2 linked regions of the Alloyangia pacifica genome follow. The protein of the gene in region 2 interacts with the protein of the main gene of each other region in a pairwise test. Links are inferred from orthologs where the notes say so. Each region holds a gene or a part of one and is shown on either strand. Other genes may lie near its edges.

Region 1 (11,234 bases), 360 kb from region 2 along the record:
CGCGAGGTTGGCCCGGTTTGCCTCGGTCGGCGCGCGGGTCACCGCCGTGCTTGGCAGATCCAGCAGCTCCTTCAGGACGCCAATGTTGCGCGGCGTGGTGGTCACGCAGACCTGCGGATGCTCGCCCAGCCGCAGCGCGAACTGCAGCATGTCCCAGGTCTCGCGCGCCTTGCGCCACTTGCCGAGCTCATCGGCCCAGGCACCATCGAACTGAGGCCCGCGCAGCGCCTCGGGGTCATGGGCGGAAAAGACCATCGCCTCGGCGCCGTTGGGCCAGGTGAGGCAGCGCCGCGTGGCGCTCCAGTCCGGCCGCCGGTCGGGGGGCGAGCAGGCGAGCAGCCCCGAGTCGCCGAACACCATCACCTCGCGCGCCTGGTCCAGGGTTTCGCCGACCAGCGCCACCCGGCGGCAGCGCCCCGGCGAGAGCGGCAGCGCGCCCTCCACCGACGCGCGCACCCATTCCGCGCCAGCCCGTGTCTTGCCCGCGCCACGCCCGCCCAGGATCACCCAGCTGCGCCAGTCCCCCGCCGGCGGCAACTGGTGCTCGAGCGCCCAGAACTCGAACAGAAAGGGGAGCGCCAGGCGCTCCCCCTCGGAAAGGTCACTGAGGAAACTCTCCTGCACCGCAGCACCGGCGGAGGCGAGCCATGCGGCAGCCGATTTCAACCCTTGCGCGCTCGAGATCGAGCGCCCAGTCTCCGGCAATTCCCTTCTGCTTGCGTCTGACATTCCTGATCTGAGCCTCCGTTTCATGGGCGACCTTCAGCCAATAGCGCAGATCCGCCGCGGCCTTGCTGGTCTCCGGTTTGTCCAAGGTGCCGTCTTCGTCGAAGCGGTCGCGCAGGCGCCGCATGTCGCTTCCGAGATGCCGCAGCATGTCGGCCAGCTGCTCCCGTTCCTCTTCGAGACGGGAGAGTTCTTCTTCGAGATGGATGAGGATCATCGCTCGATACCTTTCTTGCCTGTAGGTGTCATGCCTCGCAGGGGGCTCGCGCCGGTCTTTGCCGGGGTCGTGGCACCCTGCCGCCAAACGAAAAAACGGCCACCGGGGTCACCCCGGGGCCGCCTGCCCATTTCGTCCAGCATGCACGAACGCTACCAAAGAGCGTCCGAAAAGTCAAGATGACCAGGCCGCGCGGCATATCCTAAACAACTGTTAACAATAAACAATACACCATGAACACAGCGCGCGCCCGGCGCCGCGCCCGGCCTCTCTTGCCGCCCCTTTCGCGCTCTGGCACAACGGTCCGATATTCGAGTTCGCGGAGCCCGCCATGCCTTCTCTCTCCCGTCGCATCACCTCACTCAACGCCGGGGGCGGCGACGGATGGGAGATTTTCTACAAGGCCCGCGCCCTGCGTGCTTCCGGAGTTCGGGTCACCGAGCTGACCATCGGCGAGCCCGACGAGCGCACCGACCCGTCGATCTTGGCCGAGATGCACCGCGCCGCCACCGCCGGCCACACCGGCTATGCCGTGGTGCCCGGCATCCCGGCCCTGCGTGACGCCATCGCCGCCCGCGTCACCGCGCGCACCGGCGTCGCCACCACGCGGGACAATGTTCTGGTCACCCCCGGCGGCCAATCGGCGCTCTTTGCCGCGCATATGGCCGCCTGCAATCCCGGCGACGCCGCGTTGATGATCGAGCCGCATTACGTCACCTACCCCGGCACCCTCCGCGCCGCTGGCGCCGTGCCGCACACCATCGCCACGCGCCCCGAGCACAGTTTCTTCCCGGATGCGGGCGAGGTGCGCCGCAAGGCGCGCGAGACCGGTGCCTCGGCACTGCTGGTCAACTCGCCGAGCAATCCCACCGGTGCCGTCTACCCCCGCGCGGTGCTCGAGAGCCTCGCCGAAGTCACCCGCGACGAAGATCTCTGGCTGATCTCGGACGAAGTCTACGACACGCAGATCTGGGAGGGCGAACATCTCAGCCCCCGCGCCCTGCCCGGCATGGCCGAGCGCACCATGGTCATCGGCTCGCTGTCGAAAAGCCACGCGATGACGGGGAGCCGCATCGGCTGGCTCATCGCCCCCGAGCCCGCCATCGCAGCGCTGATCGATCTGGCGACAAACACCACCTACGGGGTGCCCGGCTACATCCAGGACGCCGCGCTCTACGCCCTGACTGCCGACGCCAAGCTCGAGCCGCGCGTCGCCCAGCCCTTCCGCCGCCGCCGCGCGCTGGCGCAGCAGATCCTCTCCCGGCAGAGCGTCGTCGGCCTCGTGCCCTCTGGCGGCGCCATGTATCTCTTCCTCGACATCCGCGCGACCGGCCTCTCGGGCATCGCCTTTGCCGACGCCCTGCTCGACACCCACCGCATCGCGGTGATGCCGGGCGAAAGCTTCGGCCCCTCCGCCGCGGGCTTCCTGCGCGTCGCGCTGACCATCCCCGACGCAGAATTCGCCGAGGCGCTCACGACCCTCACCGGCTTTGCCGCAACGCTCGCCAAGGCAGCCTGAGTCCGTGTCCGGCACGCCGATCTCCAGCATCCGCAACCTCGGGCCAGCGGTGGAATCGGCCTGCCGGCGCGCCGGGATCGCGGATGCCGAGACGCTGCGCGCGCTCGGCGCCGACGAGACCTACCGCCGCCTGCTCGCCCATGGCACGAGGCCGCATTTCATCGGCTTCTACGTGCTGCACATGGCGCTGCAGGGGCGCCCATGGAACGACGCCCGCGGCAAAGAAAAGGAAGAGCTGCGCAGCCGCTTCGACGCGCTGGTTGCCGAACGAAAGGGCAACGCGCCGCTGGACGGCATCGAGAAAATCCTCGACGAGATCGGGGTCATCGACCCGAGCAGGCGCCCCCGCAAATAGCGCCTTTCTGCCCATCAGAAACAAGCTCTTGGCCCGCGCCTCCGTGCGGGCACAGGAACCTTGCCGTGGGTCTGCGTGTTGATCTGCCAACACATCCTTCATCTGAAAGGAAGGCCGACATGGACCTCATCCGCATCATCTTCGCCATCCTGCTGCCGCCGCTCGGCGTGTTCCTGCAGGTCGGCCTCGGCAAGCATTTCTGGATCAACATCCTGCTCACGATCTTTGGCTACATCCCCGGCATCGTGCACGCGATCTGGATCATCGCCCGCACCGGGCCGAAACAACAGCACGTGTGATCGCCATGGCCGCCCGCGAACACACGCTCCACCCCGACTTCCAGCGGCTCGACAAGATCGACCGCTGGGCACGGCGGATGGATCGGGCGTACCGCATTCCTTTCACCCCGATCCGCTTCGGCTGGGACGCGGTGTTCGGCCTTGTTCCGGGCATCGGCGACACGCTGGCGCTCGCTCCGGCGGTCTGGATCGTCAAGGAGGCGCACGCCATGGGCGCGCCCAAGCCGCTGCTCGGACAGATGGGCGCAAACCTCGCGGTCGACTGGCTGGTGGGTCTCGTGCCTCTGGTGGGCGACATCTTTGACGTCGGCTATCGCGCCAACACCCGCAACGCTGGGTTGCTGCGACGCTGGCTGGAAAGCCGCCACGCGCCCGGCGGCGCAGGCTCAGCCGAACCCAACGAGGTCGCTGCCTGAGGCCCAGACGGTCGGACAGCAAAAAGGCGCCCCGCGGGGCGCCTTTCTATTTGCGGTGATTGAGCGTCAGGCTCAGCCGACGAGCTCGAGGCCCGAGAAGAAATAGGCGATTTCTTCGGCCGCGGTTTCCGGAGCGTCCGAGCCGTGCACCGAGTTCTCGCCGACCGACTCGGCGAACTCTGCGCGGATGGTGCCCTCTGCGGCGTCGGCCGGGTTGGTGGCGCCCATCACTTCACGGTTCTTGGCGATCGCGCCTTCGCCTTCCAGCACCTGCACGACAACCGGCTCGGAGGCCATGAATTCGCACAGCTCGCCGTAGAACGGGCGCTCGGCGTGCACCTTGTAGAACTCGCCAGCCTGCGCCGGGGTCAGCTGGATGCGCTTCTGCGCAACGATGCGCAGGCCCGCTTCCTCGAACTTGGCGTTGATCTTGCCGGTCAGGTTGCGGCGGGTTGCGTCGGGCTTGATGATCGAAAGGGTGCGTTCGACGGCCATTTTGGTCTCTCCAATGTCACAAGGCCGGGCAACGGCCCGGCCAGCATTCTCTGGTGGGGGCGTTACCATGGGGTTGAGGAATTGGGAAGACCCCGTGGCCCCCGCTGCCTCTTCCACAGGCAGAAAGGGGCTCTGCCCCTCTTGTCCCACGGCCAATTCACCCCGGCGCATTTTGGAAAGACAAGACGCTAGGCAGTGCCACCTTTCTTCCCTTTCCAAATACGCACATCGCGTCATCGGCGTAGGCAGAAACGCCGGGCAAGCGCGATATGCACGAAGGGGGATGTTGCCCGCCCGAAGGCTCTGCTATGGCGGCGCCATGCTGAGTATTCGAGACATCTCCTATTCCGTCGAAGGCCGCCCTCTGCTCGAGGAGGCCTCCGCCGTGATTCCCGCGGGCCACAAGGTTGGCCTCGTCGGTCCCAACGGCGCGGGCAAGACCACGCTCTTCCGGCTCATCCGCGGCGAGCTCACGCTCGATGGCGGCGAGATCGAGCTGCCCGCCCGCGCCAAGATCGGCGGCGTGGCGCAGGAGGCGCCTGCCTCGGATGTCTCCCTGATCGAGACCGTGCTGGCCTGCGACCTCGAGCGCGCCTCGCTGATGGCCGAGGCCGAGACCGCCACCGACCCGCACCGCATCGCCGACATCCAGACCCGTCTCGCGGACATCGACGCCTGGTCCGCCGAGGCGCGCGCCGCGACGATCCTCAAGGGCCTCGGCTTCGACGAGGCGGCCCAACAGCGCCCCTGCTCGGACTTCTCGGGCGGCTGGCGGATGCGCGTTGCGCTCGCCGGCGTTCTCTTTGCCGAGCCTGACCTGCTGCTCCTCGACGAGCCGACCAACTACCTCGACCTCGAAGGGGCGCTCTGGCTCGAGAGCTACCTGCAGAGCTACCCGCACACGGTGATCGTGATCTCCCACGATCGCGGCCTGTTGAACCGGGCCGTCGGCGCGATCCTCCACCTCGAGGAGCGCAAGCTGGTGCTCTACCAGGGCAATTACGACACCTTCGCGCGCACCCGCGCCGAACGCCGCGCCGTGCTCGCGGCAGCGGCCAAGAAGCAGGACGAGCGCCGCGCCCACCTGCAGAGCTTCGTCGACCGCTTCCGCGCCAAGGCCTCCAAGGCCCGTCAGGCGCAGGCACGCGTGAAGATGCTGGAGAAGATGGAGCGGATCACCCCGCCCGAGGAGGCCGCCAAGCGCGTCTTCACCTTCCCGCAGCCCGACGAACTCTCGCCGCCGATCCTGGCGCTGGAGAATGCCTCCACCGGCTATGGCGACAAGGTGGTGCTGCGCAAGCTCTCGCTGCGCATCGACCAGGACGACCGCATCGCGCTGCTCGGCCGCAACGGCCAGGGCAAGTCGACACTGTCGAAGCTCTTTTCCGGGCGTTTGGCGCTGATGGACGGCAAGATGACGTCCAGTTCGAAATTGCGCATCGGCTATTTCGCCCAGCACCAGGTCGACGAGTTGCACCTCGACGAAACGCCCCTGCAGCACCTGCAGCGCGAGCGTCCCGACAGTGCCCCCTCGAAGCTGCGCGCGCAGCTGGCGGGCTTCGGCCTCGGTGCCAACCAGGCCGAGACCGAGGTCGGGCGCCTCTCGGGCGGGCAGAAGGCGCGCCTGTCGCTGCTGCTGGCAACGCTCGATGCGCCGCACATGCTGATCCTCGACGAGCCGACCAACCACCTCGACATCGAGAGCCGCGAAGCGCTGGTCGAGGCGCTGACCGCCTATTCCGGCGCGGTGATCCTTGTCTCGCACGACATGCACCTGCTGGGGCTGGTTGCCGACCGTCTGTGGCTGGTCAAGGACGGCACGGTGACCCCCTACGAGGAAGACCTCGAGGCCTACCGCAAGATGCTGCTGACGCAGGACAAGCCGGCAAAGCCCGCCAAGGCCGAAAAGGCCGCGCCGAAGCCGAAGCGCGCCAGCCGTGACGAGGTCCTCGCGCTGCGCTCGGAGGCGCGCAAGTGCGAAGAGCGCGTCGCCAAGATCGAGGAGATGCGCGAGAAGCTTGCCTCCAAGCTCGCCAACCCCGAGCTCTACGAGGCGACCCGAGCGGGCGAGCTGGAGACCTGGAACCGCAAGTACGCCGAAGTCATGGACGGGCTGCGCCGCGCCGAGGCGCTCTGGGAAGCGGCAATGGAGAAGCTCGAAACGGCGGAAGCCGGCTGAGCCGGCAGGCTTTTTCTGGACAGCGCCCGCGCGAGGCCCTAGCCAGTACCCATGGACATGGCCTTGATCATCAGCGCCTTCGCCACGCTTTTCGTGGTGATCGACCCCATCGGGCTGACCCCGGTCTTCATCGCGCTGACCCAGGGCGCCGATGCCGCGCATCGGCGCGCGGTCGGGATCCGGGCCTGCATCACCGCGCTGGCGATCCTCATGCTCTTCGCCTTCTTCGGCGAGGCGGTGCTCGGATTCATCGGCATTTCCATGTCGGCCTTCCGCATCTCGGGCGGGCTGCTGCTGTTCATCACCGCGCTCGACATGCTCTTCGAGCGCCGCACCAAGCGGCGCGAAGACAAGGTCGAGGACGAGGTCATGCCCGATCCGTCGATCTTCCCCATCGCCATCCCGCTGATCGCCGGCCCCGGTGCCATCGCCACGATCATCCTGCTGGTCGGACATTCACCCGGTCCGCTCGAGACCGCGATGATCCTCGGCGTGCTGGTGATCGTGCTGCTGATGACCCTCGCCTGCTTCTTCGTCGCCGGCCCCATCGAGCGCGCTCTGGGCCACGTGGGGATCGTCGTCGTCACCCGGCTCTTCGGCATGTTGCTGGCGGCGCTCGCGGTGCAATTCGTCATCGACGGCATCCGCGGCATAGACTGGTCGGGCGTTTTCGGCTGAGACTCGCAGAGCGCGGGCGCAGCCCCTACATTGGTCCCAAGCATGGGGGGCGCGCATTTGTCTGAATTCGAAATCGGCCGGCTGGGGTACCTCGGGCTGCTTCTGGCGGCGCTGGTCCTGTGGATGTTCATACAGCAGCGCGGCCGGCTGATGCAGAAGCTGCAGCAACTGGCGGCTTGGGGGCTGATCTTTCTCGGGGTGATCGCGGCCTTCGGGCTCTGGGACGACATCCGCCACACGGTGAGCCCGCAGCAATCGGTCTTTGCCGAGGCGGGCCGGATCGAGCTGCCGCGAGCGTCCGACGGGCACTACTACCTGACGCTTCAGATCAATGACACGCCGGTGCGTTTCGTGGTCGACACGGGCGCCACCGGCGTGGTGCTGAACCGGCAGGACGCCGCGCGCATCGGCATCGCCACCGCGGACCTTGCCTTCCACTCCAGCGCCCGCACCGCGAATGGCGCGGTCGAGACCGCGCCGGTCCGGCTCGGTACCGTCACCCTTGGAAGCTTCGAGGACCGCAACCTGCCTGCCTTCGTCAACGGCGGAGAGATGGACAACTCGCTGCTCGGCATGAGCTACCTGCAGCGCTTTGACCGGCTCGAGATCGCGGGTGGCAAGATGGTGCTGGAGCGGCGCTAAGCGTCAGACCTCGATCTTCAGCCGCTCGCGGTCGAGCACCGCGATGGCGCCGCGACGGATCTCGATGACCCCGTCGCGCCGCAGGTCGCCCAGCAGCTTGTTGATCGTCTGCCGCGAGCAGCCCACCATCGAGGCGAGGTAGGACTGGCTCAGCCGGGCCTCGCGGTGGGCCTCGGTCGTGAACTGGTGCAAGTACATGCGCAGCCGCTCCTCGACCGAGAAGAACTGCGCGATGGCCCGAAGCTCGTTGTCGCGGGTCAGCCGGGTCTGCATGATCGCGGCGGAATTGCGCAGCAACAGCGCCGGCGGAATGTGCTTGAGCAGCAGCTCAAAGGAGCAAGCCAGCACCATCGCTTCCGGCAGGGTCCGGCAGCTCGACGAGCAGGGGGTGCCCGACAGGCCCTCGACCTCGCCAAGCACCTCGCCTGGTCCGGCGACATGCAGCACCGCGGCATTGCCCTGCTTGTCGAGGTAGATCACCTCCACCCGGCCCTTCAGGATCAGGTACATGACCGGCGTCGTTTCTCCCTGCCGCAGGATATCGGTCGGCGCGTCGAAGCGCTGCAGGGTGCACTCGGAAAGAAGGGTTTCTTTCTGCTCTCGGCTGAGGCCGTCAAACAGCGGGCAGTCGAGCAAAGGCCCGTATTCGATAGGAGTTGTCATGAAGTCAGTCCGATAGCCGCTTGGTCAAGTGACGCAAGGGCAAAACACATAAATCTGTCGCGAGCACCGGCACAGGCGGGCGTCTCGGCGGAAATCCGTCGGCTCATCGGCGAAAACATCCGCCGCGCGGGATGAAAACGGGAAATGGCCATTCCAGAGCCGCGTCTGCCGTACCCCGGACCGGAACGTTCCGGTCCATGGGGTGCGGCGGAGGACGACTCTGGAATGGCCGTTACTTGGTAACCCTCACCCTCACACGGAAAACACCGTGTAAGACACGCCCAAGCCCTAGGATACAACTCGCAGCGGTCGGGCGTGCAATCACGGTTTAGGAGGATTCTCGCCGATCTGTGTAAGCGGGGCGACAGTGCTGTCATATTTTTCAAGAAATTTTCTATTTTTTTGCCATTTTTCCAGAGACTGCAATCCTGCCTCTCAATTGGCAGAATGGGCGGAAATTAGCGCATATGTCAAATAGGATCATCCTAAAGGCGAGTCACACATTTGCCACCACGCCAAATGCGTGATGATTTCGTGACAGCCAAACTTTCAGGACTCGGCTTTCTTTTCCCAGCGCCCGCTTTCCTCGGACCAATATTGTGCGGTCACTCCGGCGCCGGTGAGCGCCCGCCACTGCCCACGCGCCACATCAAGCGCCCGCGGGTCCATGCCGTCGAAAAGAATACAGACCCGCTCCATCGCGCCCACCTCCTCGGGCGAGACCTCCGCCCCATCCACCGACATCAGGCAGGATGCGCCGTTGGGCATCTCGGCGCGATCGGTCAGCAGCACGGGCTGCAGCGCGTCATGCGGACCACCGGCGCGGCCATGCGGCAGGAAGCTGTCGTCCCGGCCCAACCAGAGCCGTTCGTCGAGCCAGTCGAGCCGCTGCGGATCGCCGCCGCGCACCGCCACGCGCCAGCCCGCCGCCAGCGATTTTTCCAGCAGCATCGACAGGGTCTCTTCGACCGGTCTCTGGGTCAGGTGGTAGAACATCGCGACACCCATGCGCGCCAGCCTCCTGTCATCGGATCAATGTTTCGCACCCGGGCGCGGGGCGCCCGGGGCGGCAGCGCGCCTGGCTCAGCCATCCTTGCGCTCGAAGCGGTCGCGGATCATCCGGTCCAGCGACAACACGCCCCAGCCGGTCGCCCCGGCAGGCGCCAGCAGCGAAGCGGACTTCAACTTGGCCACCCCGGCGATATCGAGGTGGATCCAAGGCATGTCATCCCTGACGAACCGCTTGAGGAACTGCGCCGCGGTGATCGAGCCCGCGGGCCGCCCGCCGATGTTCTTCATGTCCGCCAGCGGCGACTTGAGCATGTCGTCATAGGCCTGGCCCAGCGGCATGCGCCAGGCGCCCTCGCCCTCGGTCTTGGCGGCCTTGAGGAAGTCCTCGGCGAAGCCGTCCTCGTTGGAGAATACCGCCGCGTTCTCATGGCCAAGCGCGACGATGCAGGCGCCGGTGAGGGTCGCCAGATCGACCATCGCGGCGGGCTTCACGTGTTCCTGCGCGTACCACAGCACATCGCAGAGCACGAGCCGGCCCTCGGCGTCGGTGTTGAGGATCTCGATCGTATCGCCCTTCATCGACGTCACGATGTCGCCCGGGCGCATCGCGGTGCCCGAAGGCATGTTCTCGACGAGGCCGACGAGGCCAACGACGTGCGCCGCGGCCTTGCGCAGGGCCAGCGCCTTCATCACGCCTGCCACCGTGCCCGCGCCGCCCATGTCCATGGTCATGTCTTCCATGCCCGGCCCCGGCTTCAGCGAGATGCCGCCGGTGTCAAAGACGACGCCCTTGCCGACCAACGCCAGCGGATCGCCCTCGGCACCCTTCCAGCGCATCACCACCATTTTCGACGGCGCGGCAGAGCCCTGCCCCACGGCCAGCAGCGCGTTCATGCCAAGCTTGGCCATGCGCTCCTCTTCGAGAACCTCGACCTCGACGCCGAGCTCGGTGAGCGCCTCGAGCCGCGCGGCAAATTCCTCGGTGGTCAACACGTTGGCCGGCTCGCTCACGAGATCCCGGGTAAAGGCGACGCCCTCGGCCACCGCCAGCAGCGAGGCCGCGGCCTTGCCGGTCTCTTCAGGCTTGGCACAGAGGATGGTCGCGGGCTCGGGCGCCTCGGCGCTCTCGGACTTGTGATTGACCACCGCATGGCCGCGCAGCGCCAACGCGAGCGCCAGATGCTCCAGCCGCGCGGTGCTCTCGCCGACCAGGGTCAGCGCCTTGCCGCCTGCGACCGAGGCCAGTGCCGCGCCCGCCTTGCGCGCCTCGGCAACAGAGGGACGGCGCTCGAGCTTCACCACGTCCAGCGCCTCGGCGGCCAGCCCGGCCGGATAGGCCAGCGAGATCACCTCGCCCGCCTTGGCCTTTTCCCAACGCTCCGCTTCGAGCAGCCGCGCCAGCGCCCCCTTGGTCAGGCGGTTCAGCCGGCGCGCACCGGGGCTCATCCGGCCTTCGGTATTGACCAGCAGCGCGATCCTGCCCTGCCGCTCCGCCAGCCCGTCGAGGTCCACCGCCGAAAATTCGAATGTGCGCAACTGGGTCATTCGCCCGCCTTCCCTGCTTGTCTGTCGTCATTGTGTCCGGTCCAAGACTCCTAGAGCGCCGCAATCGGCTTGACCAGAGGCACCTTTTCCCGCGAAGAGCGATCGTCTAGGGTCGTCGCCAACGGAAAACCGGGGGAAGTGAAGTGCAGAGATTCGACAGATACATGCTGTCGCAGCTCATGGTCCTGTTCGGGTTTTTCTCGCTGGTGCTGGTGATGGTTTACTGGGTGAACCGCGCGGTGAACCTGTTCGGCGACCTGATCGCCGATGGCCATTCCGGCGGCATTTTCATCGAATTCACCCTGCTCAGCCTGCCGGCGGTGATCGCCATCGTGCTGCCCATCGCGGCCTTTGCCGCCTCGGTCTACGTGATCAACCGCTCGAGCAACGATTCGGAGCTGACCGTGGTGCAGGCCACCGGCTACTCGCCCTGGCGGCTGGCGCGGCCGGTGCTGGTCTTCGGGCTTATCATCGGCGCAATGATGGCGG
Region 2 (11,364 bases):
CCTCGTCCTCCTGCTTGCCGCGCCGCTGCTGCGGGCCGAGCCTCCCGCCCCGTCCGACGGCGCCCGGGAGCCGGGAACGCTCTGCTCGCCCGGCGCCTTCGGGTCTGTGCATTGCATCCGGCCCTCTTATTTCGTGCATGACACCTGCGAGGCGCTCGAGGAGCTCGCGCTGCGCAACGGGCTCGACCCCGGCTTCTTCGCCCGGCTCATCTGGCAAGAAAGCCGGTTCAACCCCAACGCCCTCAGCCCCGCCAACGCCCAGGGCATCGCCCAGTTCATCCCGTCGACCGCGAAGCTGCGCGGCCTCAAGGATCCCTACAACCCTGCAGAGGCGCTGGAATATTCGGCGCAATACCTCGGCGAGCTGACCCGTCGGTACGGCAACCAGGGACTGGCGGCGGTGGCATACAACGGCGGCGAGGCACGGGCCGACGGGCTGATGTCGCGGCGCGGCGGGCTGGCGCGCGAGACGATCAACTACGTGGCGATCATCACCGGGCTCGCCGCCGAGACCTGGCGCGACACCCCGCCCGAGACCCATGACTTCCGGCTGCAGGGCGAAAAGCCCTTCCAGCAGGCCTGCCACGAGCTGGCGCGCGAGCGCAAGCTGACCAAATATCCCGAGGCCCGCCCCCCACTGCATCCCTGGGGCGTGCAGATCGCCTTCGGCACCACCCAGGACCGGGCGCTGGCGCAATTCCGCCGCCGCGCCAAGGCCTGTTCCGGCCCGATCGGCGGCGAACAGCCCGAGCTGGTCTGGCAAAAAAGCCGCGCCAGCCCGCGGGGGGGCTACTGGATGGCACGGATCGGGCGCGACGGTCGCAGCGCAGCGGCAAATCTCTGCGCAGAGCTTCGACAATCGGGCTGCATCTGCGCCGTCTACCGCAATTCCTGAACGCCCCCGGCGCGCGTGGTCACTTCTCCCTTTCGCCGCCGACCCTCCTCTGGCAGGCTGCACCCATGACACGCCTCGTGCTCCTCCTCTTCTGCCTGCTTGCCAGCCCGCCCGCCGCCGCCCAGCCGATGAGCGCCGAGGAATTCGAGTCCTATGTCACCGGCAAGACGCTCTACTTCGGCAGCGGCGGGGCGCCCTACGGGGTCGAGCAATACCTGCCGGACCGCCGGGTGCGCTGGTCCTTCCTGGACGGCGAGTGCAAGGACGGCCGCTGGTACGCCGAGGCCCAGATGATCTGCTTCGTCTACGAGGATATGAACGCCCCGCAATGCTGGAGTTTCTACCGCGAGAGCGGCAAACTGCGGGCGGTGTTTCAGAACGACCCGCAGAACACGGTGCTCTACGAGGCGCAGCAGGGCGACACGCCGATGCTCTGCTACGGGCCAGACACCGGCGTCTGAAGACGGCGCCTCGCCGATCGCGCGCACCGTCCGGTTGCATTTCATGGGCCGAGATATCCCTCGGCGCGGCGGGGGCCGAGCCCCGGGTCTCGACGCCTCAGAACAGGCTCCCCTGCTCCGGCGCCTTGGCCTTCCTGGGCTTGCCCGAGGCCGCGCCGCCGATCTTCATCCGCCCGTCGGCAAATTCGATCTCTAGCCCGGCGGCCTCCTTCGCGGCGGAAGCCGTGGTCAGCACCTGCCCACCCTCGCCGCGCACCACCGCGTAGCCGCGCGCCAGCGTGCCCTTGTAGCTCAGCGTTTGCAGGAGACGGTCAAGCCCGTCGAGCTTGGCCCGGGGCTCCTCGACCCTGCGTGTGCCAGCATCATCGAGCCGCTTGCCGAGCGCGCTCAGCCGGTCGGCCCCGAGCGCGATCTCGCGCTGGATTGGCCGGATCGACAGCCGGTCGGCGCGGCGCCCCAGCGCCTCGGCGCGGGTGGCAAGCATGCGGCTCAGCAGCCCCGGGCGCAGCGCCCCGGCGGGCTGCGAGAGCGCCAGCCGGCGCCGGTCGACCCCGCGGATCAGCGCCTGCGGCAGCCGGTCCGACAGCAGGTCGAGCCGCTGGCGCGGCTGGTCCAGAAGCGCCTCGGCCCGCGGCAATGCCCGGGCCAGATCGCGCAGCCGCTGGCCGCGCACCTCGAGCCGGTGGCTGAGCGCGCGGGTCAGCCGCAGCTGTCCCTCCCCGGTCCGCGCCAGAAGCTCCATACGCACCGGCACCGCCATCTCGGCGGCGGCGGTTGGCGTCGGCGCGCGGCGGTCCGAGACGAAGTCGATGAGCGTGGTGTCGGTCTCATGGCCCACCGCCGAGATCAGCGGGATTTTCGAGGCCGCGGCCGCCCGCGCCACGATCTCTTCATTGAAGCCCCAGAGATCCTCCACCGAGCCGCCGCCCCGGGCGACGATCAGCAGGTCGGGCCGCGGCAGCGCGCCGCCCGGGCTGAGCGCGTTGAACCCCTCGATGGCCCGGGCGACCTCGGCGGCCGAACTCTTGCCCTGCACCGCGACGGGCCAGATCAGCACCTTGCGCGGGAAACGCTCGCGCAGCCGGTGCAGGATATCGCGGATCACCGCCCCCGAGGGCGAGGTCACGACCCCGATGATCTCGGGCAGGAACGGCAGCGGCTTCTTGCGGGCGGGATCAAAGAGCCCCTCGGCCTGCAGCATCGCCTTGCGCTTTTCCAGCATCGCCATGAGCGCACCGAGCCCGGCGGGGCGCATGTCCTCGATGATGATCTGGTAGCGCGACTGGCCGGGATAGGTGGTCAGCCGCCCGGTGGCGATCACCTCCATGCCTTCCTCGGGCTGCATTTCGAGCTTGGAAGCGACGCCGCGCCAGACGATGCCCGAGATCACCGACTTGTCGTCCTTGAGGTCGAGGTAGAGATGCCCCGAGCGCGGCCGCGAAATCCGCCCCAGCTCGCCGCGCACCCGCACGAAGCCGAACTCGCCCTCGATCACCCGTTTCACCGCGCCTGACAGCTCCGAGACGGTGAATTCCGGCATGTTGCCGTCGCCTGCGTCTCCGGGGGTATCGTCTTCGAAAAGGTCCATGGTGCCCGTCTTGCCGTAAGTGCCCTGTCCGGGCTGGTCCGCCCGCGCTTTGCCCAGACTAGCGCCCGGCGGCGCCAAGGGAAAGGTGGGCGCGTCCTGCCGTCTTGCCAGAGCCCCCCGCCGCCGGTAGGAAGCCCGCGATCCTCACCTTGAAAGAGCGGGCCCCATGAACATCCTCATCCTCGGCGGCGGCGGTCGCGAACATGCCCTGGCCTGGGCCGTGATGCAGAACCCCAAGTGCGACAAGCTGATCGTCGCGCCGGGCAATGCCGGGATCGCGCAGATCGCCGAATGCGCCTCGCTCGACGTCGAGGACGGCGGCGCGGTGGCGGAATTCGCCGGTGAGAACGCCATCGACCTCGTCATCGTCGGCCCCGAGGCGCCGCTCGCCGCGGGCGTTGCCGACCGGCTGCGCGAGGCAGGCGTGCTGGTCTTCGGCCCCTCCAAGGAGGCTGCCCGGCTCGAGGCCTCGAAGAGCTTTACCAAGGAAATCTGCGACGCCGCCAACGCGCCCACCGCCGGCTACGGCCACTTCACCGACGCCGCAAGCGCCAAGGCGCACGTGCGCGCCCAGGGCGCGCCGATCGTGGTCAAGGCCGACGGGCTCGCCGCCGGCAAGGGCGTGATCATCGCCGAGACCGTGGCGCAGGCCGAAGAGGCGATCGACGACATGTTCGGCGGCGCCTTCGGCGGGGCCGGCGCCGAGGTGGTGATCGAGGAGTTCATGACCGGCGAGGAGGCGTCCTACTTCGTGCTGGTCGACGGGACCGACGTGCTGCCCATCGGCACCGCGCAGGACCACAAGCGCGTCGGCGAGGGCGACACCGGCCCCAACACCGGCGGCATGGGCGCCTATTCCCCCGCCCCGGTGCTCTCGGACGAGGTGGCGCAAAAGGCGCTCGACGAGATCGTCCGCCCCACCATGGCCGAGATGGCGCGCCGCGGCACGCCCTACCAGGGCGTGCTTTACGTCGGCCTGATGATCGAGAACGGACAACCGCGCCTCGTGGAATACAACGTCCGCTTCGGCGATCCCGAGTGCCAGGTGCTGATGATGCGCCTTGGCGGCCAGGTGCTGGACCTGCTCCACGCCTGTGCCGAGGGCCGACTGGCCGAGGCCAAGGTGACCTGGGCCGACGATCACGCGATGACCGTGGTGATGGCCGCCGAGGGCTACCCGGGCGCCTACGAGAAGGGCACGGTGATCTCCGGGCTCGAGGGCCTGCCCGAGGACAGCTTCACCCAGATGTTCCACGCCGGCACCGCCGAGAAGGACGGCAAGATCGTCGCCAACGGCGGCAGGGTGCTGAACGCCACCGCCCGCGGCGCCACACTCGCCGAGGCGCAGGCGCGTGCCTATGCGCTGGTGGATGCCGTGGACTGGCCCGAAGGGTTCTGCCGGCGCGACATCGGCTGGCGGGCGCTCTGACACCGGCGCTCCCGGCACAGCCGTGAAACCGGGGCGTACCGGCATCTGCCGCGCCCCGCACCGGTCTCGCTCGGCGCGCTCAGCCTCGGCTCGGCGCGATCACCTCGGTCGGGGTCACGATCATGTCGAGCGGCGCGTCGGTGGGCTCGAGCGGGACCTGCCCTGCCTCCTGCGCCGCGTAGGCAAACCCGATGGCCAGCGTCGGGCGCGCAGCGCGCAGCGCCGCAAGCGTGCGGTCGTAGAAACCGCCGCCATAGCCCAGCCGATGGCCGTCCCGGGTGAAGGCCAGCAGCGGAACGATGAGAATCTCGGGGGTCACGAACTCGGGGCGCTCCGGGATCATCGCGCCGAAGGCGCCGGGCACCAGTGCCATCTCGGGCTCCCAGCGGGCAAAGCGCAGCGGTGCACCGCGCGCCTCGATCACCGGGATCGCCACCGGACCATGCGCCGCCGCCTCGGCCATGGCGGGCAGCGGGTCGATCTCGGAGCGGATCGGCATGTAGCCCGAGAGCGGCACGCCGCGGTAGCCCGCCAGCACCGAGCTCAACATCCCTGCGCCAGCCCCCGCATCGGCCGCATGGGCCTCGGTGCGGCGCCGCGCCGCCTCGGCGCGCGCGGCGCGCTTGGCCTCGTCGAGGTTCACAGCAGCACCGCCTGCGCCAGCCCGAGGAAGGCGAAGAACCCGACCACGTCGGTCACCGTGGTCACGAAGGTGCCGGAGGCCAGCGCCGGGTCGACCTTGAATTTCTCGAGCACCACGGGCACCGCGATCCCCGCCAGCCCGGCGACGACAAGGTTGATGACCATCGCCGCGGCGATCACGACCGCCAGCATCGCGCTGCCGAACCAGAGGTATTCCAGAACCCCCATCACAAGCGCGAAGCTGACGCCATTGATCAGCCCGACCATGAGCTCACGCCGGATCACCCGCCAGAGGTTGGCGCTGGTCAGATCCTTGGTCGCCAGCGCGCGCACGGCCACGGTCAACGACTGCGTGCCGGCATTGCCGCCCATCGACGCGACGATCGGCATCAGCACGGCCAGCGCCACCAGCTGGCTGATCGTGCCTTCGAACTGGGCGATCACCAGCGAAGCGAGGATCGCCGTCATCAGGTTCACCCCCAGCCACGGCAGACGCTGCCGGGTGGTCTCGATCACGCTGTCCGAAATGCGGCTCTCGTCGCCGACCCCGGCGAGGCGCAGGATGTCCTCCTCGTGCTCCTCATCGAGCACGGCCATGGCGTCGTCGATGGTGATCACCCCGACCAGCCGCTCGTTCTCGTCCACCACCGGGGCCGAGATCAGGTGGTACTGGTTGAAGGCATAGGCGACATCGGCCTCGGGCCGGGTCACCGGGATGACATGGAAGGTTTCCTCGACCAGCGATTTCAGCAGCACCTCGCGCCGCGAGGCCATCAACTTGCCCAGGGTCACGTTGCCCACCGGGCGCAGCTTCGGATCGACGAGGATGATGTGGTAGAACTGTTCCGGCAGATCGTCCGAGCTGCGCAGGAAATCGATCGCCTCGCCGACGTTCCAGTGCTCGGGGGCCATGACCACCTCGCGCTGCATCAGGCGGCCGGCGGAATACTCCGGGTAGGTCAGCGATTTCTCGACCGCGACCCTGTCGCTGTCCTCGAGCACATCGAGGATCGCATCCTGCTGATCCTGGTCGAGGTCTTCCAGAAGGTCGACCACGTCGTCGGAATCGAGCTCGCGCACCGCGTCGGCGAGCACCTCGGGGGTCAGCGCCCGGATCACCTCTTCGCGGATCGACTCGTCGAGTTCCGACAGGATCTCGCCGTCGAACTCCTTGTCGTAGAGCTTGATCAGCCGCATCCGGTCGTAGGCGTTGATCTGCTCGAGAAGGTCGGCGATGTCGGCCGCGTGCAGCGGCTCCATCAGCGCGACGAGCTGTTCGCGGTCGCCGACATCCACCGCATAGAGGATCGCCGAGACCACCTTGCGTTCCAGCGGGTTGGTCTCGTCTTCGCGGGCGTCTTCCGTCGCCGGGTTTCCGGTCTCTTCGGTCATGCCTGCCCCGTTGAATGCCGTTCGCGCAAACCTTAGGGGATTGCGCGAACGAGCAACAGAGGCGCATTGCGCTTGACCTTGGCCGCCCACATCCTAGGCCGGTCGCAACCACAAGGACCGACATGGCCCCCACCAGCCCCACCCCCCTTTCGCCGATCCTGCACCTCGGGCAGACCCTGCGCTTCACCGGCTCGCCTTTCACCGAAGGGGTCGAGGCGGCGCGCCACGAGCCTGCCGGGGCGCTGCTGGTCGAGGACGGGGTGATTCGAGAGATCGGCACCGCCGAGGTGCTGCGCGCCGCGCATCCCGCCTCGCGGGTGGTGGACCATGGCGAGGCGCTGATCGTGCCGGGCTTCGTCGACGCGCACGCGCATTACCCGCAGACCGGGATGATCGCGAGCTGGGGCAAGCGGCTGATCGACTGGCTCAACCATTACACCTTCCCCACCGAGGCGCGCTTTGCCGAGCGCGCCTACGCCGACGAGATCGCCGGGCGCTATCTCGACCTGCTGCTGGCGCATGGCACCACCTCGGTCTGCAGCTATTGCACCATCCACCCCGAATCGGTGGAGGCGCTGTTCAGCGCCGCCGAGGCGCGCGGGATGCGGGTCTTCGCGGGCAAGACTTGCATGGACCGCGACACCGCCCCCGACTTCCTGCGGGACAGCGCGCAATCGGCCTATGACGACAGCAAGGCGCTGCTCGAGCGGTGGCACGGCCGGGGCCGGGCAGAATATGTGATCACCCCGCGATTCTCGCCGACCTCGACCCCCGGGCAGCTGCAGGCGCTCGGCGCGCTCTGGGCCGAGCACCCCGAGGTGCTGATGCAGACGCACCTTTCCGAGCAGATCGACGAGATCGCCTGGGTGAAATCGCTCTACCCGCAGGCGCGCGATTATCTTGACACCTACGAGGCCTACGGGCTGCTGGGCGAGCGAGGCCTCTACGGCCACGCCATCCATCTCGAGCCGCGCGAGCATGCGCGGTTGAAAGAGGTCAACGCGGCGCTGGTGCATTGCCCGACCTCGAACACCTTCATCGGCTCGGGGCTCTTCGACATGGACGGGCTGACCAAGGCAGGGCTGCGGGTGGGGCTGGCCACCGACACCGGCGGCGGCTCGTCCTTCTCGATGCTCCGCACCATGGCCGCGGCCTACGAGGTGGCGCAGCTGCGCCATCACCCGCTGCATCCCTCGGCGCTGCTGTGGCTGGCGACGCAGGGCTCGGCGATGGCGCTGATGGCCGAGGACCGGATCGGCAACCTCGCACCGGGGCTCGAGGCCGATTTCACCGTGCTCGACCTGGCCTCCACCCCGGCCATCGCGCAGCGCGTGGCAGAGGCCAACGACATCTGGGAGGCGCTCTTCCCGACCATGATGATGGGCGACGACCGGGCGGTGCGGGCCACCTACGTGGCCGGAAGGCAGGTGATCTGACGCTCGGACCGGGGGCGCCTCCCGCGCCCCCTTGGTCCTACCCTACTTGCGCACGCCCATGACCAGCGTCCAGTAGCGGCCGTTCTGCGCGAGGCCGAACTCGCGCACATCCGTGCGCAGCATGGCCGCGCGGTGCGATGATGACTTGGCCCAGAGCTCCATCGCGCTGTCGATGCCGAGCGGGGTCATGGCAACGTTTTCCGAGACATGGCGATAGTCGTATCCCGCCGCCCGCGCGCGCGCGCCGACGCGGCTGCCGTCGCTGCCGACATGGCTCATCTTGTTCATCCGCGCCATGTCATCGGAATGGGCCTGCGCGGCGCGCTGCAGCTGCGCCGAGCGGGTCAGCGGTGCCAGCCCCTGCGCCCGGCGCCAGCCGTTAAAGGTCGCGGCGGCCTCGGCCTGCGAGCTCTGCACCACCTGCGACGGCGCGCGCCGCAGCTCGTAGATGCTCGCCCCTTCGACCTGGCCGCGGGCGGCAGGCTGGTTGGCCACGGCCACCGGCCTTGATGCGGGCTTTGACTCCGGCTTTGACACGGACGTCGCAACCACGCCGGGTTGCGCGCGCACATCGACGCAGGCGGCAAGCGCCAGCGGCAGCAGGGTCAGGGCAAGCCACTTGGGCAGTTTCATCAGCACTCTCCGGTCCTTCACGCCCTGCATATAGATGGCGCGGCGGCGACGCCCGGCAAGCCTGCGCCGCGCCGGAGCCCTCTGCCCGCAGCGCGGGTCATTTCACCCGGGCGACCACCATGACCCAATAGTCGCCGGTCCCCGCGATGCCATATTCCTTCACATCCTCCATGAGCATGTTTGACAGGTGCGGCGGAGAGTTGGTCCAGATCTCCATCGCCCGACCGAGGCCGCGGCCCGTTTCGGCGATGTTCTCGGCGCCACGCCGGAGGTTGTAGCCGCGGCGCTGGATGCGCTCGCCGATGGTGCTGCCGTCGCTGCCGGTATGGGTCATCTCGTTCATTCGCGCCATGTCGTCGGCATGGCCCTGCGCCACCTTCTGCAGCACCGGCGAATAGCTCAGGGGCGCCAGCCCTCGGCTCTCGCGGAGCGCGTTGAGCTGCGCCCCCGAGGGGTTTTCGAGGAAGCGCGCGGGCTCGCCCCCGGTCTCGGTCTGCGGCAGCGGCACCACCACGCAGGCGCAGAGCGCCGCGCAAAGGGCAAGCGGCAGCAGTCGGGCAGTCAGCGCAGGTCGCATGAAAATCCTCCGGTCAGATGTGTTCCCCTCAGGACCGGGTTCAGCCGAACCCGGCGAGCGTCCGCGCCATTTCCCCGTGGCGGCGCAGCGCGGCCTCAATGTCTATCGTCGCGATGCGTCCGTCACGCACCACCTGCCGCCCCTCGACAAAAAGGTGCCGCACCTGTTGCGGTCCTGCCAGCAGCAGCGCCGCCGGGTCCCAGGATCCGGCGCTTCCGAGCCCGCTGACATCCCAAAGCGCCAGATCTCCGCGCATGCCGATGACAACCTGCCCGCAATCGTTGCGGCCCAGCACCTCGGCCCCGCCCCGCGTCGCCACCCGCAGGGCCGCACGGGCGCTCATCGCGTCGGCGCCGTGCTGCACCCGCTGGAGCAGCATCGCCTGCCGTGCCTCGCCGACGAGGTTTGCCATGTCGTTGCTCGCCGACCCATCGACACCCAGCCCGACCTTCACCCCCGCATCCAGCATCGCGCGCACCGGCGCAATGCCCGAGCCGAGGCGGCAGTTGGAACAGGGGCAATGCGCCACGCCGGTGCGGGTGGCGGCGAACAGGTCTATCTCCTGCCCGTCGAGCTTCACGCAATGGGCGTGCCAGACGTCCGGGCCGGTCCAGCCCAGATCCTCGGCGTATTGCCCCGGGCGGCAACCGAATTTCTCGAGCGAATAGGCCACGTCTTCGTCGTTCTCGGCAAGGTGCGTGTGCATCATCACCCCCTTGTCGCGGGCGAGGATGGCGCTGTCGCGCATCAGCTCGCGGCTCACCGAGAAGGGCGAGCACGGCGCGACGCCGACCCGCACCATGGCGCCCTCTGAAGGGTCGTGGAAGGCGTCGATCACCCGGATGCAATCCTCGAGGATGGCGCTCTCCTGTTCGACCAGCGAGTCCGGCGGCAGCCCGCCCTCGCTGACGCCGATGCTCATGCTGCCGCGCGTGGCATGGAAGCGCACGCCCAGGTCCTCGGCTGCGGCGATGCTGTCATCGAGCCGCGCGCCGTTGGGATAAAGATAGAGGTGGTCGGAACTCAGCGTGCATCCCGAGAGCGCCAGTTCCGCGAGCCCGACCTGCGCCGAGACGTAGAATTCCTCGGGCCCGAAGCGCTCCCAGATCGGATAGAGCGTCTGCAGCCAACCAAAGAGCAGCGCGTCCTGCCCGCCGGGCACCGCCTTGGTCAGCCCCTGGTAGAGATGGTGATGGGTGTTGACGAGGCCCGGCGTCACCACGCAATGACGCGCATCGACGATCTCGCCCTCGGTCTCGAGCCGAGGGCCGATCTCGGCGATCACCCCGTCGCGCAGCAGGATGTCGACATCCGCTAGCTCGGTCCCGGCATCATCCATGGTCAGGACAGTGCGCGCGTTGCGGATCAGGATTTCACTCATCTTGGGGGCTCCTCGGGTGGATAGCGCCACCCTGCCCCTTCCGGGCATCGAAGGAAAGACTGACCCCGGATGAGGCTGTTTCGGGATTTGCCGAAGAATGCGCGCCGCGCCCTCAGCCGTTCAGCAGCGCCAGCGCGGCGGCGTGGATCTCGGCATTGGCGGCGGCCAGCACCTGACCGCCCTCATGGGCCTTGCCGCCCTGCCAGTCGGTGACCAGGCCCCCCGCCGCCTCGATCACCGCGATCGGCGCCTGCACATCATAGGCCTGCAACCCGGCCTCGATCACCAGGTCGATCTGCCCGGCGGCGAGCAGCGCATAGGCGTAGCAATCCATGCCGTAGCGGGTGAGCCGCGCCTGCGCCGACACCCGGCGGAAGGCGGCGGCCTCGGCCTCGGTGCCGACCTCGGGGAAGGTGGTGAAGAGGATCGCCTCGGAGAGCGGCCGCGCCGGCCGGGACGCCAGCGGACGCGCACCCAGTGGGCCGGACCAGACGGCACGTCCAAGCCCCCCCTCGAAGCGCTCGGAGGTATAGGGCTGGTCGATCACCCCCAGAACCGGGCCCGAGGCATCCGACAGCGCGATCAGCACACCCCAGGTCGGCGTGCCCGACAGGAACCCGCGGGTGCCGTCGATCGGATCGAGCACCCAGGTCAGCCCGCTCTCGCCCGACTCGTGGCCGTATTCCTCGCCGAGGATGGCATCCATCGGACGGCGCGCCGCCAAGACGGCGCGCATCGCCTGCTCGGCGGCGCGGTCGGCGACGGTCACCGGGTCGAACCCCTCGGAGAGCTTGTTGTCCGCACCAAGCCCCTCGGCGCGGAAATGCGGCAGGATTGCCGCGCGCGCGGCCTCGGCCATCTCGGCGGCGGTCTGCCAGAGCTCTTCGGCCAAGTCTGCGGAAATCAAGTCTGCGGAAATTCCGGTGGAAG

What was found.
Region 1: the proteins of CEW88_RS04690 (region 2) and ndk interact in binary tests that used the Escherichia coli proteins (3 or more experiments, as listed by UniProt). The link is inferred for Alloyangia pacifica from one-to-one orthologs.

Annotation. Positions count from the first base shown.
Region 1 is NZ_CP022189.1:1,321,159-1,332,392, reverse strand. Bases 2,317-5,186 are described here. They hold ndk (nucleoside-diphosphate kinase), read right to left. Parts: upstream 4,028-5,186; coding sequence 3,605-4,027; downstream 2,317-3,604. Other genes in these bases: abc-f (ribosomal protection-like ABC-F family protein), read left to right, coding at 4,347-5,186; CEW88_RS06385 (DUF4112 domain-containing protein), read left to right, coding at 3,122-3,532; CEW88_RS06390 (YqaE/Pmp3 family membrane protein), read left to right, coding at 2,937-3,116; CEW88_RS06395 (TfoX/Sxy family DNA transformation protein), read left to right, coding at 2,467-2,817; CEW88_RS06400 (pyridoxal phosphate-dependent aminotransferase), read left to right, coding at 2,317-2,462. In the rest of the region: CEW88_RS06410 (DNA-packaging protein), read right to left, coding at 1-624; CEW88_RS24865 (hypothetical protein), read right to left, coding at 602-943; more of CEW88_RS06400, read left to right, coding at 1,275-2,316; more of abc-f, read left to right, coding at 5,187-6,206; CEW88_RS06370 (MarC family protein), read left to right, coding at 6,258-6,884; CEW88_RS06365 (retropepsin-like aspartic protease family protein), read left to right, coding at 6,942-7,526; CEW88_RS06360 (Crp/Fnr family transcriptional regulator), read right to left, coding at 7,530-8,189; CEW88_RS06355 (DNA polymerase III subunit chi), read right to left, coding at 8,739-9,197; CEW88_RS06350 (leucyl aminopeptidase), read right to left, coding at 9,273-10,745; LPS export ABC transporter permease LptF, read left to right, coding at 10,910-11,234. UniProt on the Escherichia coli protein: Major role in the synthesis of nucleoside triphosphates other than ATP. The ATP gamma phosphate is transferred to the NDP beta phosphate via a ping-pong mechanism, using a phosphorylated active-site intermediate.
Region 2 is NZ_CP022189.1:966,841-978,204, reverse strand. What follows is about bases 3,235-6,234. They hold CEW88_RS04690 (5-formyltetrahydrofolate cyclo-ligase), read right to left. Parts: upstream 5,017-6,234; coding sequence 4,453-5,016; downstream 3,235-4,452. Other genes in these bases: mgtE (magnesium transporter), read right to left, coding at 5,013-6,234; purD (phosphoribosylamine--glycine ligase), read left to right, coding at 3,235-4,373. In the rest of the region: CEW88_RS04710 (lytic transglycosylase domain-containing protein), read left to right, coding at 1-895; CEW88_RS04705 (hypothetical protein), read left to right, coding at 961-1,356; xseA (exodeoxyribonuclease VII large subunit), read right to left, coding at 1,454-2,944; more of purD, read left to right, coding at 3,111-3,234; more of mgtE, read right to left, coding at 6,235-6,407; guaD (guanine deaminase), read left to right, coding at 6,530-7,843; CEW88_RS04675 (CAP domain-containing protein), read right to left, coding at 7,886-8,476; CEW88_RS04670 (CAP domain-containing protein), read right to left, coding at 8,574-9,053; CEW88_RS04665 (8-oxoguanine deaminase), read right to left, coding at 9,094-10,434; hisN (histidinol-phosphatase), read right to left, coding at 10,547-11,293. UniProt on the Escherichia coli protein: Involved in the removal of 5-formyltetrahydrofolate.